Regions from separate parts of the Aminobacterium mobile DSM 12262 genome, predicted to be linked through region 1. Evidence: riboswitches for the same ligand, from Rfam matches in the RefSeq annotation. Region 1 holds a riboswitch; the other holds the start of a gene.
The links. Region 1 has a riboswitch for cobalamin ahead of K360_RS0109960 (TonB-dependent receptor plug domain-containing protein). Riboswitches for the same ligand answer to the same signal wherever they lie in the genome.
Positions count from the first base shown of each region.

Region 2: linked by a shared signal. The riboswitch ahead of K360_RS0100855 (hypothetical protein) and the one ahead of K360_RS0109960 (TonB-dependent receptor plug domain-containing protein) in region 1 are both predicted to bind cobalamin.

Region 1 is NZ_JAFZ01000004.1:65,742-73,007, reverse strand. Features, by position in the region: gene K360_RS0109970 (acyl-[acyl-carrier-protein] thioesterase) at 1-259, opposite strand, end outside; gene K360_RS0109965 (protein-L-isoaspartate(D-aspartate) O-methyltransferase) at 360-1,034, shown strand; gene K360_RS0109960 (TonB-dependent receptor plug domain-containing protein) at 1,073-2,941, opposite strand; gene K360_RS11375 (hypothetical protein) at 2,931-3,092, opposite strand; cobalamin riboswitch at 3,051-3,207, opposite strand; gene K360_RS0109955 (ABC transporter substrate-binding protein) at 3,321-4,469, shown strand; gene K360_RS0109950 (iron ABC transporter permease) at 4,466-5,467, shown strand; gene K360_RS0109945 (ABC transporter ATP-binding protein) at 5,469-6,518, shown strand; gene K360_RS11130 (energy transducer TonB) at 6,515-7,266, opposite strand, start outside.
Region 2 is NZ_JAFZ01000001.1:164,789-172,054, forward strand. Features, by position in the region: gene K360_RS0100840 (heavy metal translocating P-type ATPase) at 1-1,993, shown strand, start outside; gene K360_RS0100845 (hypothetical protein) at 2,098-2,358, opposite strand; cobalamin riboswitch at 2,619-2,788, shown strand; gene K360_RS0100855 (hypothetical protein) at 2,924-3,418, shown strand; gene K360_RS0100860 (acetate--CoA ligase family protein) at 3,418-5,523, shown strand; gene K360_RS0100865 (M20 family metallo-hydrolase) at 5,759-7,021, shown strand; gene K360_RS0100870 (acyl-CoA dehydratase activase-related protein) at 7,114-7,266, opposite strand, start outside.

The DNA of each region.
Region 1 (7,266 bases):
GAGAGTAGAGGTTCTTTAATGGGGAATGCCACGTGCGAATTACGAGACTTTCGTCAAGTTTTGGGTATCGTATCATTTCGAGGTGGTATCGATGAAGCACCCATGTATACCCTTTCTCCATGAGTTGTGGTATTGAGATGTTCATTCGGGAGGCATCTTTATCGGCCATGTCCTGAAGATAGTTAAAAATGGGGCCTAATTTAAGTTGCCCTTGTCCATTCACTTCAAAAAAACGGATATGTATTGTTTCTTCATGCATTCATATGTCCCTCCATCATTTCTTTCAATCGTGCTTATTGTAATGCTCCTGCTCTTGTCATGGCAAGGTAAAGTAGATTTCCACAAGGGGGGTGGCGTTCATGACACATCTTGATTGGCGTAAAGAAGCTGATTTTATGGTAGCAACTCAAATAGAGAGTCGTGGAGTGAGAGATAAACATGTTCTTGCTGCGATGAAACGAGTTCCAAGACATCTTTTTGTTTTTCCCGAATATATTTCTCTTGCTTATTTTGATGCCCCTCTTCCCATTGGTAAAAATCAAACTATATCTCAACCGTATATGGTTGCTCGTATGACGGAACTTTTGAGAGTATCTAAAGGAATGAGCGTATTAGAGGTAGGCACAGGTTCTGGATATCAAGCAGCTATTTTGGCGGAAATGGGTGCCTCAGTTGTCTCTCTTGAACGCATAGAATTTTTAGCACAGAGGGCCGAAGAGGTGCTTTCGCAGCTCGGATATTCCGTAATGGTCGTTGTTGCTGATGGTCGACAGGGATATGCTCCGAAAGCTCCATATGATGGAATCCTTGTGACGGCAGCGGCAGATATAGTGGAAGAACCGTGGCAAGAACAACTTGCTATGGGGGGGCGAATAGTTTTGCCCCTTTCAATAGAACCAGGGTTGCAGCGTCTATTGGTAATGGAGAAGAAGGGAGAGGGGCTATGGTTAGAGAATTGGTATGACTACTGTCGCTTTGTTCCAGTCGTGTCGGGAATAAGTAAACAAGAGATACATGAGAACAACGACACTTAAGGGAATTAAAAAAGGCGGGGTTTCCCCCGCCTGAAGAGCTAGAAGCTATATCGCCATGTGAGGTAAACGCTTCGTTCGGGGCCGTAATAATTCCAACCGGCAGAATTATATGTAAACTCTTCATCAAAGAGGTTATAGCAGCTTAAGCGGACTGTATGATCACCAGATTTCCACTCAGTGAAAATATCTGTCTGGAAATAGTCGTCGCCGGGATTATAAAGTTTTCCTGTCCAATCCTTTTGAGCAGGGGTTGTAGATCGGTTGGCGACGAAGCTACAGTTTATTCCAGTTGTCCATGGACCGTTGTGATATGTGAGAGAAGACATAAATTGCCATTCCGGCAAGCCGTAGCTATTTTCCCAGTTTCCAGCATTCCCTTTTTTCTCCTGAGCTTTTTGCCACGTTCCAGAAAGACCGAAACTCCATTTCTCTGAAAGATTCCATTTGTGACTAGCTTCAACTCCATAAGATCTAAAGTCGTCCATATTTTCATAGGTGTTACTGCGCCAGATGATTTTATCTTTCATATTAGAGTAAAAGATTCCGAGGCCCCAATTCCCAGAGTCATTTGCTCCTTTTATTCCCAGATCATAATTCCATCCTTTTTCTGGCTTGAGGTTGGGATTCCCTTTAGTTCCCCATGGACCATTTGCATGAAGTTCATACATGCTAGGCATAGCGAAGAAACGCCCGGCAGAAATATACCAGGCAGTGTTGTTGTTGAGCGGAAGTTGAAGGGTCATTTTGGGCATGAGTTCATTATAGTTGTCTGCGTTATCCTGGCGCCATATTTCGTATCGTAATCCAAGGGTTCCGATAACATCGCCAAAAGGACGAGAGAGTTCTACAAAGGGGGCGTAATTTGTCCGATCCTGGTTTATTTCAGGGTCAAAAGTAGATGGTCTGTATGTTGTTTCTTCTTTTCTATATGTCATTCCCCATGAAGCAAGAGTAGCGCCCCATTGGCTTCGTTTCCCAAACTCCGTAGTAAAAGCCCGATCTTTGTAATAGTTATCTTGATTTTGCTGGATATAATATCTCTGGTCGTTATAACCCATCAACACATAGTAGCTGTTCCCGTTGTAACGGAAAGAATGTCGCTGATATTGTCCTTTCTCTTTGTTAATATCTACTGGGACCATCCAGCCCGGAGTTTCATATGTGTTCTTAAATTCCCCTGTTTCACTTTTAAAATTCCAGTCTTTGCCATTGAGAGTTACGCCGTAAGCATTTTCTTTATAGTCGAGGGCATTGTAGATTTTTTCGGTCTGTTCAAGTAAGCGATGCTCTCCTTCTTCTTTGTGGGAATACCAGATGCCAGCATTGATTTTTTCTCCAGCACCCTCTCCTTGGACAAAGTACCGTCGCCAGTCATTAGGACCGACCTCTCCTTCTATAGTTATTCCCTCCGTGGCTTTCCGGGTAATTATATTAATAACACCACCGGCAGCCATGGAACCATAAGTAGCTGAGCCAGTTCCTTTGACTACATCAATGCGCTCAATGTTGGAAATCGGGAAATCTCGAAAATCAACAGAGGCAGCGCCAGCTCCATGGGATGAGCGGTAATAGGGAACGCCATCAACTAAAACAAGCACTTCAGTTACGTACCCTCTCATAGAAATTTGAGAGTTATTCGAATGACCAGTCTTTTGCTTTACATAAATTCCCGGTACATTCTGTTCAAGAATGGTTGCTAAATCTCTGGATCCGCTTCTTTCAATTTGGTCACGGGTAATAACGTAGGTTGGAGCTGGAACTTCTTCCAGGCTTGTCGCCAATCTACTCCCTGTAACTATTTCCTCAGGAGCATCGTAGACTTTTTCTGCTCCTATTGCCGCTCCTGCCATAAAGACAAAAGTCGCAGCCATGCACGCCGCAATGAGTCCTTTCTTCTTAACCACCATAGTCCCCCCTAAAAATATAAAAATGGCGAGAAGCAAGGTTGACACGACAACCTCTTCTCGCCATGTATAAGGCTAGGAAGATAGTCATCACACCACGCCCTCGCATGATAATGACTCTTGTCTTCCAGCCGGTCTCCTGACTCCAGTTCATCCTCCCTCGTACCTTCCCAGTTTTCCCAGTGGTATTACGAGTTTGTCTCTGTTACAGTGGCGGGGCCGTTCTGGTTTCACACCAGATTCCCGAAGCTGGAAAACATAGATCCCTATTTGATTTTGTAGGCAATGATAGCGATAATTGGAATTGACCTAATCGCACATTTACTATTATACATATCTTACAATAAAAAAATCTACTAAGAGGAACTCTTTTGTGAAAAATATGAAAAAAATTAAATGGAATCTCTTTAATGTTTTACTTTGGGTATGGGGTTTTGTCCTTTTGTATCCCGTCCCTTCTTTCGCCTCTTCTATGGAACTTCAATATGCTAAAGGTTTTAAGGTGAGCAGAGAAGAGGGATATAGCATAGTCACTGTCGTCCAACCTTGGGCTGGAGCCCGGGAAGGGCAACAGTATCTTCTCGTATCACAGGGGGCCTCTATCCCTGAAAGGCTTGCCCATTTGCCAATTGTACATGTCCCAGTTCGACGAGTTATTACCACATCCATGACCATGCTCCCTTTTATAGAGGAACTTGGCGGAGCGGATGTATTTGTGGGGGTGGGAGGGAAACGATATGTATATTCCAACGTTATTCGTAACTCTGATCTCCCTGACGTAGCTGCTGATGCAGGGGCAGGATTGCGCCTCGACGTGGAAAAAATTCTTTCTTTACGCCCGGATGTCGTTTTTGTTTATGCGTATACGGCAACAGAGAAAGAGGCTGCGGATCGGTTACGGCAACTTGGAGTCCCCCTTGTTATTGCGTCAGATTATTTGGAAGAAGAACCTCTCGGTATGGCAGAATGGATTAAATTCGTGGGTTTGTTCCTGGGCGAAGAAGGGGAGGCAGATGCTTTTTTTCGGCGAGTTGCTGAACAATATAACTCTCTCGTACAAAAAGTGCGGGATATGACGAAGGAACGCCCTACAGTTATGGCAAATGCAGCTATTGGCGGGACATGGTATGTTCCAGGAGGACGAAGCTGGCCTGCTTACTTGCTTCGTGATGCAGGAGGCCGCTATCTTTGGTCTGACCTTAATCAGCGGGGAGGGGTCCCCATAGATTTTGAAAATGTGTTAGAACGAGCTATCTCCTGTGATTTTTGGATTAACGCTTCTTCATGGCAAAGCTTAGAGGACGCTATAACTGAAGATCCCCGTTATGAAACGTTTCGTCCCTTCAAGGAAAGAAGAATTTATAATAATAATGCTCGTGTGACGAAAAGTGGAGCTAACGATTATTATCAGCAGGGCATCATGCGCCCAGACTTGATTTTAGAAGATTTAATTGCTATTTTACATCCTCATTTACTGCCAAACCACGAGCTCTTTTTTTATCATCAATTGTCAGAGAGGAATATACCATGAAATATCGCCAGATGTTTCTTTTTGTGGCGCTCCTTGGGATCGGTGTAATTTTGGTAGCTCTTACCCTTTCTTTAGGATCTGTTTCTATCCCCTTTTCGGCTCTTTTACAAAGTCTTTTAGGGAGTGAAAGGGTCTCTGAGGAGTGGCGAGTAATAGTTATGGAATTAAGATTTCCTCGGGCCCTTACTGCATTTTTTGCTGGAGGAGCTCTCTCTGTGTCAGGTTTAGGGATGCAAACCCTTTTTCAAAATCCTTTAGCCGGTCCCTTTATCCTTGGTATTAACGGCGGAGCGAGTCTGGGTGTAGCAATGGCCACTTTAATAGCTGGGTCTTTGGCTAATGTAGGACTTGCTGGTGCGGCGTGGTTGGGTAGCTGTCTTATTATGATGGCCATGTTGGCTGTAGCAGGTAAAATTAAGGATAATACTACTCTTCTTATTTTAGGTCTCATGTTTGGATATGCAGTGAGTGCTTTGGTGAGCGTCTTAATTCATTTCAGTACTCCAGAACGTATTCAACAATTTGTAGCGTGGAGTTTTGGAAGTTTTTCCTCTGTGTCCTGGGGGCAGCTTTCTTTGTTAGTACCTGCTTCTATTCTTGGTTCTGGCGCAGCTTTTATTATGGCAAAACCTCTCAACGCTCTACTCTTGGGAGAGTCATACGCATCTACCATGGGAGTCCCTGTAAAGAGGGTTCGTATCCTCCTCATAGCCCTAACGTCTTTCTTGGCGGGAAGTGTCACAGCTTTTTGCGGTCCAATTGCTTTTCTGGGGGTAGCAGTTCCTCATCTATGTCGGGGCGCATTTAAGAGCGCCGACCATCGTTTTTTAGTACCAGCTTGTGCGTTAGTCGGTGGGAATCTTGCTCTTTGCGCTGATTTTATAGCCCATGTCCCTGGTAGCTCTATCGTTCTACCTCTTAATGCTGTTACATCTCTTATAGGAGCTCCTGTTGTGGTATGGGTTGTCTTTCGGAGTAGAAGGAAGGAGGAGATGTAGCATGGATACTGTCCATCCTCCTCTCCTTACTGTGGAAGATCTTACCATTGGTTATCCTGTAAAAAAGGGATATTCCGCACCAGTTGCTCAACATATGTCTTTTACTCTGTGGCCTGGGGAGATCGTTTGTTTAGTAGGCCCTAATGGTGCAGGAAAAACTACACTCTTGAAAACACTTGCAGGAATTCTTAAACCTCTGTCTGGGATTTTGCAGATAAAGCAGCACAACATAAAGACCCTTTCTTACGTGCAGCGATCAGCCTTAATGAGTTTTGTAATGGCTGGCCGTCCAGATGTTCAGGGACTCACCGCTTTTGAGCTTGTCTCACTGGGACGCTATCCTTATACAAATTGGCGTGGTGAATTGGAGCAGAGTGATCACGACATTATACGTGCATCTTTGGAGCAGATGCAGGCATGGCATCTTTCTCGCCGACTCTTTTCCGAATTGAGCGATGGAGAAAGCCAGCGGGTCCTTATTGCTAGAGCTTTGGCTCAGACAACACCTATTCTTTTGCTTGATGAACCGACGGCTTTTTTAGATTTGCCTCGCAAAGTGGAGCTCTTATCTCTTTTGCGAAACTATGCCTGGTATGAGAAGAAAGGGATCATTTTGTCCCTTCATGACATAGACTTAGCCTTACGTTTTGCCGATCGTCTTTGGTTATTATCCCCAGAAGGAATTTCTTTCTCAGGTGTTCCTGAGGATTTGGTTCTTGCGGGAGCAATTTCTTCTGTCTTTTCAACAGAGAATATTCATTTTGATATAGGAACGGGGGAATGGAAGTTAAACGGAAACGGAAAGGGAAGTTCTGGGCGTTTTGTTGCTGTAACAGGTACGTCTAATGAACTTTTTTGGACTTGCCGAGCATTGAAGAGAAAAGAATATACGTTAGTTCCTCCTGAAAAAGCGAAAGTTTCTATCTTTATACGTAGCGGGGTAGATCCTTTTTGGGATCTTTCTTTCCCCGAGATGGGGGAGAGAAGGGTCTCCTCCCTTGCGAAAACCTTAGAGCTTTTAGATGAATATTTTAATAAAGTTCCCCATTAATCTTTGAGGGAAAAAATGACGGGGACTCTCACAGTTCCTGTTAAATCTTCAGTAAAAAGCCATTGTTTAATGGCAGTCAATGCGGCCTGATCAAGTCGCGAATAGGAGCTGGATTTCTCTATACGTACTGTTATGAGATCTCCTTTATGCACATGAGCGAGAAGGGTTACAGTTCCTTCTTCTCCTTTTCTACGGCTGATTAGAGGGTATTGGGGGTGTACGCGCTTTTTTATTGTTACAGATGAAAGCTCGAAGACGGAGGGCAATTCTCCATGTCCAGAGCCAACCCCACCTTTTTTGCAGAGCCCTTGGTCAGCGCTTATTTCCTCCCCTTTGCCATGTCCTTCTACTGTGCCAGCGGACGTTCTCTCTGCCTCCTTCTTTGCATCATCATTCATGTCTCCTTTTGTGTCCGAGCCAGAGAGGGTATGGGCAACAGTCGTAGTAGTGATTGTTCTTTCCTCCTCCTCTTTTTCTTTTGTCGATTTTTCGAGGTTGCGAAGGGCTGTTGCTTGCTGTGCTTGTTGCTCTTTCTTGTTTTCAATCTTTGAGATTTGTTGTTGAGGTGCAGACAGAAATGTAGGGGATAGCGTTTGCATGGAAGATAAATGCGCATCTTCTATCTTTTTTGAAGGTTGAGAGCCTGCTCCTATTGATCTATCCTCAGCACGTTCTGAACATTGCCCCGGTTTCGTTGTTTTGACAAGCGTAACTATCATAAGCGGCTCTGAGGATAGAGGTTCGCTCG
Region 2 (7,266 bases), on a different contig from region 1:
TGTTCCCATGGAAATTTTAGAAGAAGCTGTTCGTAACGCTGGATATAATGTTTCCTACGAGGCACCGGAAGATCTGGATCGTCGTCGTTACCAGATTGCCCGCAAAAATTTAATTCTCAGCTGGATTCTTACTGTTCCTCTAATGGCTTTCATGTTTGCTCATATGGCAGGTTTTCATATGCCGTGGTTCCCATTGGTCGAGATTTTAGGCGGTGCCATTGTCCTTTTTGGGGCGGGGCACTCTTCTATGCAAGGAGCTTGGATTGCTCTTACACATTCTCATGCGAATATGGATGTCCTCGTCTCTTTGGGAGCTCTCGCTGCATGGGCTACTTCTCTTCTCTCTTTGAGCGGTGTGCATGTAACCTCTTTTGGATCTATTGGAGCAATGATTATTGCTTTACATGTGACCGGTCGTTTTATCGAGTCTCACTTAAGAGATCGGGCTTCCAAGGAGATAAAGGCCTTATTGGAAATTCAAGCTCGAGAAGCACGGGTTCTTAACGAAAATGGTACGGAAATAGCCATTCCTATTGAAGCAGTAAAAGAAGGCTTTACCCTCATTGTTCGTCCAGGAGAAAGAATTCCTGCAGATGGGCGTATTACAGATGGAATCACATCAGTAGATGAATCTATGATTACTGGGGAGTCCTTACCTGTGCAGAAAAAACAAGGTGATAGCGTAACAGGAGGTTCTCTGAACCTTACAGGTCCTTTAAAAGTTCAGGCAACACACGTTGGAGAGGATAGCTTCCTTTCACAGATGATCTCTCTTATTCAGGAAGCCCAAGGGGCAAAAATTCCTATACAGGCCTTTGCCGATCGCGTTACGAACTATTTTGTCCCTGCCGTAGCAACTCTTGCCCTTATAAGTGCTTTTTTCTGGTATTTTGGGGTGGATCGGTTCGGCTTTTTTCTTGATACCGCTGCTCGCTACCTCCCATGGGTTACAACTGTCAGAGATCCCCTCTCTCTTGCCATTTTTGGCTTTATATCCACCATTGTCATTGCTTGTCCCTGTGCCTTGGGGCTTGCCACTCCTATGGCTCTTATTACGGGGACTGGCGCGGCTTCAAGGAAGGGACTTATTATTCGAAATGCTGAAGCCATCCAAACGGCGAAAGAAGTTGGGATTGTGCTCATGGATAAAACAGGGACCCTTACCCAAGGGCATCCTTCTGTTGTAGATATCCAGGTCTCCGAAGAGGATTTAGAGGCTGTTGCGGCATTGGAGCGGCATTCTCTCCATCCCTTGGCGAAAGCTGTAGCAGCAGTGAAAAGAACGGACATAGAACCTAATTCCGTGGAGGAGATTATGGGAGAGGGAGTTAAAGGAACCATACGGGGAGAGGAATACTTTATTGGGAAACCTCAGGATCCTTCAAGGTACAATGAACAGCTTCTGTTGGGGCGTACGGTAGTAGAGGTTCAAAAGGGTGGCGTAGTTGTGGGGTTTCTTGCGATAGAAGATTCTCTTCGGGAGGATGGGGTTCGGGCAGTATCTCATCTGAAGAAGCTTGGCATTGTTCCTGTAATGGTGACAGGAGATAATGAAAGGACTGCGCAAGCGGTTGCCAAGCAAGTAGGAATTAATGAAGTTTATGCCGGAGTTCGGCCGGGAGAAAAATTGGATATATTGAGAAGATATCAAGCTATGGGGCGAAAGGTTCTTATGGTTGGAGATGGGATGAATGATGCGGCAGCATTAAAGGGCGCAGACATTGGCGTAGCTATTGGCTCTGGCACCGATCTTGCCATTGACAGCGCAGATATGGTAGTAGTGAAAGGTGGAGTTTCTGCTATTGTTGATGCCATCCATATCTCAAGGCAAACTTTTACGGTTATTCGTCAAAATCTTTTCTGGGCTTTCGCCTATAATATTATTGCTATTCCTTTAGCTATGGGGGCCCTGCTCCATCCTGCAATTGCTGAAACAGCTATGGCGTTTAGTTCCATCTCTGTTATTTTGAATTCCATGCGGATTCGTTCCTAAAAGATCCCGTTACAAGAGTCAAAAGAATATATGGACAAAGCTTCCTTTGCCCACTTAAAAGTTAGAAGAGACCGCCTTTTTAGGCGGTCTCTGTATTTTCTACACTAGCAATGACCGTGACAGCCTGAACAGCCTCCGCCGCACCCGCTGCACCCACCATTACGGAGAGCATCGATAGCGGGTACGAATACATCAAGAATATCTTCCAGGTCATTCACCCCTTCATCAGCATCGGTGAGACCAAAAGCTTCTTTTATTGCAGGAACTGTATCGGCACCATCTACAATAGCCTGTACTATGTCACGGAGCGTAATGTCTTTCGACGTAATGACCACAGTTTCTCCAGGAACCATACCCCAGTCCATATTCTTTACCTCCTTATAGAAAACATGGTGGTATTGTAAAGGAAAAGAAGGAAAAAATAAATAGAATATTTTCAGGCTCTCCTTTCCTGTATGACTCCTTTGTTTCCATGAATGTGAAGGGTTTTTAGGCTCGGTTGTTTTTATCTTTTTTATCTCAAAAATATTATTAATAAGGGATAATTTTTTATGAAAAAAAGAAAAATGCTTTTAAAAAATAAATTGTATTGACTTTTTTGTCGAATAGAGTGTAAAGTAATAAATACAATAAAACTTCAGCAGGTGTACGGGAAGTCCGGTGAAAAACCGGCGCGGACCCGCCACTGTGTGCTTGATGATGGGACCATATACCACTGGAAAGAGTTCTTTTCTGGGAAGGGGGGCCCAAAGAGTGAGAGCAAGCCAGGAGACCGGCCTGATGAAGAGATGCAAGTTCCCGCGAGGATTCGGGAAGGCTTGTGGAAAAGCCTCTCTTAAAAGATAAAGGGGCAATTTCGCTTTTAAACTCTTAGCCTTTAATGGCCGTCCTCGGGGGACGGCCATTTTTTATTATAGGAGGATGAGAGTTATGAAGCGGGAGCACGTGGATTTGTTCCAGAACTCCGTAAACCCAAGTAGGTTTACTTTGCTTGAGCAGACGGTAAATGCGCTGGAAGCAAATGGCACATCTCTTCCAGAAGAATATACACGCAGCACCATCCTTTCTCCCATAGATCGATACATTTCCTATGTGAATGGATGTTTGAACAGGGACGGAAATATTGTGATTTCCGCAGATTTTCTTGAGAATTCGCGCTTACTCATTAACACATTGCGGAAAGATATTGAGGCTATTTCTGTTCCTCACGAAGAAGACCTCCAACTCAAGGGCAGAGAAAAGGCTCTCTTTGTTGAAGCTCACCTCAATCTTATCAATGCTGCTCGAGATTGGATGAGCGCTGTTGCTTCGGAGTCTTCAAGCGAGACAATAAAGATCTATCTTTTATATTGCCGAGCCTGCCTCCGTTCTTTGAGGCTTTTAGAACCTTTATGGTGTAGTCGTGAAAAGGAGGCCATCGCATAATGAATTGTCAGAACCATCCCCTTTCTCCTCTTTTTGCTCCACGTAGCATTGCTATTGTAGGAGCGTCTGCCAATCTTGATAGCCTTACTGGGCGTACGGTTAAAGCGTTACAACGTTTCGGATATGATGGGACTATCTACCCCGTTAATCCCAAATACGACACGGTAGGAGGTCTCCCCTGCTATAAAGATTTAGCTCATATCCCTACTTCAACTGATGTGGCTCTTATTAGTGTCAAGGCCCATCTTGTCCCATCTATTCTTCGAACATGCGTTCAAAAAGATATTCATCATGTGATTATTTATTCCTCTGGTTTTGCTGAAGCTGGCGATGGGTCTCTCCAAAAAGAAATGATGGATGTTGCTCGTGGAGGAAATATCCGCATTCTGGGGCCTAACTGTCAAGGGCTTCTGAACCTCTCTGAAGGAATACCCCTCACTTTCTCGGGAGCTCTTTACAATGCAGAACCTCCAGCGCCTGGACACGTGGCCTTTGTTTCTCAAAGCGGAGCGTTTGGTTTTTCTTCTTTTGGTGTGGGGCTTGATTATGGCGTTCGATATCGATATGTGGTGACGACAGGGAATCAAGCTGACATCGACGCTGTAGAGTGTGCCGGATATGTTATTACCGATCCGGAAGTTCGCCTTCTCATGATGTATCTTGAAGGCATTGAAAACGGGGAACGCTTTCTGGAACTGGTTCGAGAAGCGAGAGAACGAGATATTGCAGTAGCCGTATTAAAGGCGGGGCGTTCCCCCTCTGCTCAAAAAGCTGCGCGTAGCCATACGGCAGCTCTTACGGGAGATGACGCTGTCTGGAACGCAATTTTTGCCCAATATGGTGTTATTCCCTTAAAAGACATGGACGATATTATTGGCATAGGGCAGCTTTTTGGTGCTGCTCCTCGTACTGCTGGTGATAAGGCTGCTATTCTTACTACTTCTGGTGGTGCTGGTATTGTTATGGCTGATTGTCTTAGTGATTTAAAAATGAAGGTCCCCGAGTTTTCAAATCAAACTCGTCAGGAAATTGGGGAGGCGATTCCCTCTTTTGGTGCCTCGAGAAACCCAGTGGATATGACAGTTCAGATTTCAGAAAAGCCGGATAATTTTCGTCACGTTCTTAATGCGGCTCTTCATGACCCTAATATAGACATGGTAATCACCGCTCTCTCCATGATTGTTGGCGATGCTGGGGCTCTGATGGCAGATGAGTTGATTAAGAGCTACCAGAACACAAATAAGCCTCAAGCAGCAGTATGGATGATTGACAACGATCATGGGGGAGCCTTTATTGAGCGTCTCAAAGCATCTGGTTTCCCTATATTTCAAAGTTTCAGACAGTGTGCACGAGCTTTGAAGGCTTTAAGAAATTGGGAGAATCGACTCCCCTTCCCTGTCACGAAAGTAGCGTATCGAGATCCTATATTGCGCTCTTTCCCTCCTAAATTGACAGAGTACGATGCAAAGCGATTGCTGGATAGATATCATATTCCTGTAACAAAGGAACGGCTTTGTCGCGATATGGAGGAGGCTTTTGATGCGGCGGAAGAAATTGGTTTCCCCGTGGCGCTCAAAGGTATGTCTGCAGAAATTTTTCATAAAACGGAAGCTGATATTGTTACATTGGATATTCGTTCTTTTGATGAAATGCGCCATGCTTTGAAACGGACGAGAGAAAATTTAAAAAAACATGTTTCAGATCATGAGATACAAGGGTTTCTCGTTCAGGAAATGGTAAAAGGTGGCATGGAGTGTATTGTGGGAGTAAAGCGAGATCCGGTTTTTGGCCCTATTGTAGCCGTAGGTTTAGGGGGTATTTATGTAGAGGTGCTCAGTGACGTATCTCTTCGTCATGCCCCGGTAGATGAAAAAGAAGCACTCTGTATGATAAAGAAGCTGAAAGGGTACGGTTTCCTCTCAGGAGCGAGGGGACAGCGGCATAGAGATGTGGAGGCGTTGGCGAAAATTGTAAGTAAGGTTTCCCAATTGGCATGCATAGAAGAAGATTTACTAGAGCTCGATATCAATCCTGTTTTCGTCATGCCTGAAGGAGAAGGAGCAGTAGCCGCAGATGCTCTTGTAATTCGGCGAAATGGATATTGAAAGGAGGCCGCTTTCCCCTCAAGGCACGTAGACAATATAGTGTAGCTTGCAAGACTATGTAGTTGCCATCATTACCCATTTGTTCAGCACCCCGAATGTTAGATTTCAAATCTAACATTTGGGGTGTACTTTTCTAAAGATCCTGCCTTTTTTTGGTTTATCCGGGATTTAACGGTATAATATATTAATGTCAAACTATATAAACAAATATAAATATATGAAGGAGGAATGATCAGTGGCCTGTGCTCCCGTTTACGAAACAAGGCCGGTACGTATTCAGCGCGATATAAAACACATTGCTTCATTGGGGAAAGACAAGGCCGGACGAACCTGTTTTACCTATAGTCAACAGGATAAAGACGTTCGTGATTTTTTGATTGAAACGCTTCAAGGTCTGAATCTCTCTATTGCAGTGGATGGGGTAGGGAATATTCGTGCTCGATATGAAGGAAAGAGTCCTGATGCTCCTATAGTGATGAGTGGTTCTCACATTGATTCCGTGCGGCAGGGCGGGAAATTTGACGGTGTGGCCGGTGTTGTCGCGGCCCTTGAAGCGGTGCGAACAATGGTAGATGAAGGGCTTGTTCCGATACATCCGGTGGAAGTTGTTATCTTCTCTGAGGAAGAAGGGGCGAACTTTGGGCCTTGCTGCGCTGGCAGCAAAGCTATGATTGGCCGATATACAGTGAAAGACTTGAAAAAACTGAAAACCCCAGCAGGTACGTCTATGTACACTATGGCTCAAGAGTGTGGTTATAATCCAGATTCCATGCCTAACAGTGTTTTACGTCCTGGAGATGTAAAAGCTTTTTTAGAGCTTCATATAGAACAGGGGCCATCTCTTGATGCAGCAGGTGTTCCAATAGGAATTGTGGAAGCTATTAACGGTCTTCGGCAGATGAGGGTAGACGTTCGAGGCGTGGCGAATCATGCAGGAGGAACTCTTATGGCCTTGCGGCAAGATAGTCTCCTTGCTGCTTCCCGTATGATTCTAGCAGTAGAAGAAATCGTGCGGGAGGAAGGGGCTGATACTACAGTGGGAACTGTAGGACACATAGAGTGCAGCCCAAATGTATGGAATATTATTCCAGGGAGAGTAACTTTTTCTATTGATATTCGCGATGTCTGTGAGAAGACAATGGATAGAGTTGTAGAGAAAGTGAAAGAGCGCATCCAAGATATTGCAACAGCATGTCATGTAGAAAGCAGAGTCTCTTCCCTTGCTTCTTTGGAAGCGGTGCGTCTCTCCCCTCAAGTTATCGAAGTTTTGGAGAAAAAAGCTAAAGAGCTAGGTACCCCTTACAAAAAAATAAATAGTGGGGCTGTTCATGATGCGGTACTGCTTCGATCTATAACTGATGTAGGTATGATCTTTGTCCCAAGCATTGGGGGGCGAAGTCATTGTCCAGAGGAAGAGACAGATGTTGAAGATATTAAGAAGGGTGCAGATATTCTTCTTGCTTCTATTCTGGAATTAGCAGGTTTTGTAAAAGAATAGCGTATTCGTTATGCCAGTTCTCTATTCCACAGCGCTAGACCTAGAAGGGATGCCCCTTCTAGGTCTGCGATAGAGTGTCTTTACAGAAAAAGTTAAGCGAGCCGTTTTTTCTCCTGCCCATGAATAAGAGCATCTTTTGCTGCCATAATTAAAAGTTGTAAACGGTTGTCGTTATTTGTTCGACTTGTACCGGGATCGAGGTCGAGGCAGAGCAAATCCAGCTCAGGGTAGAGTCGACGCAACAC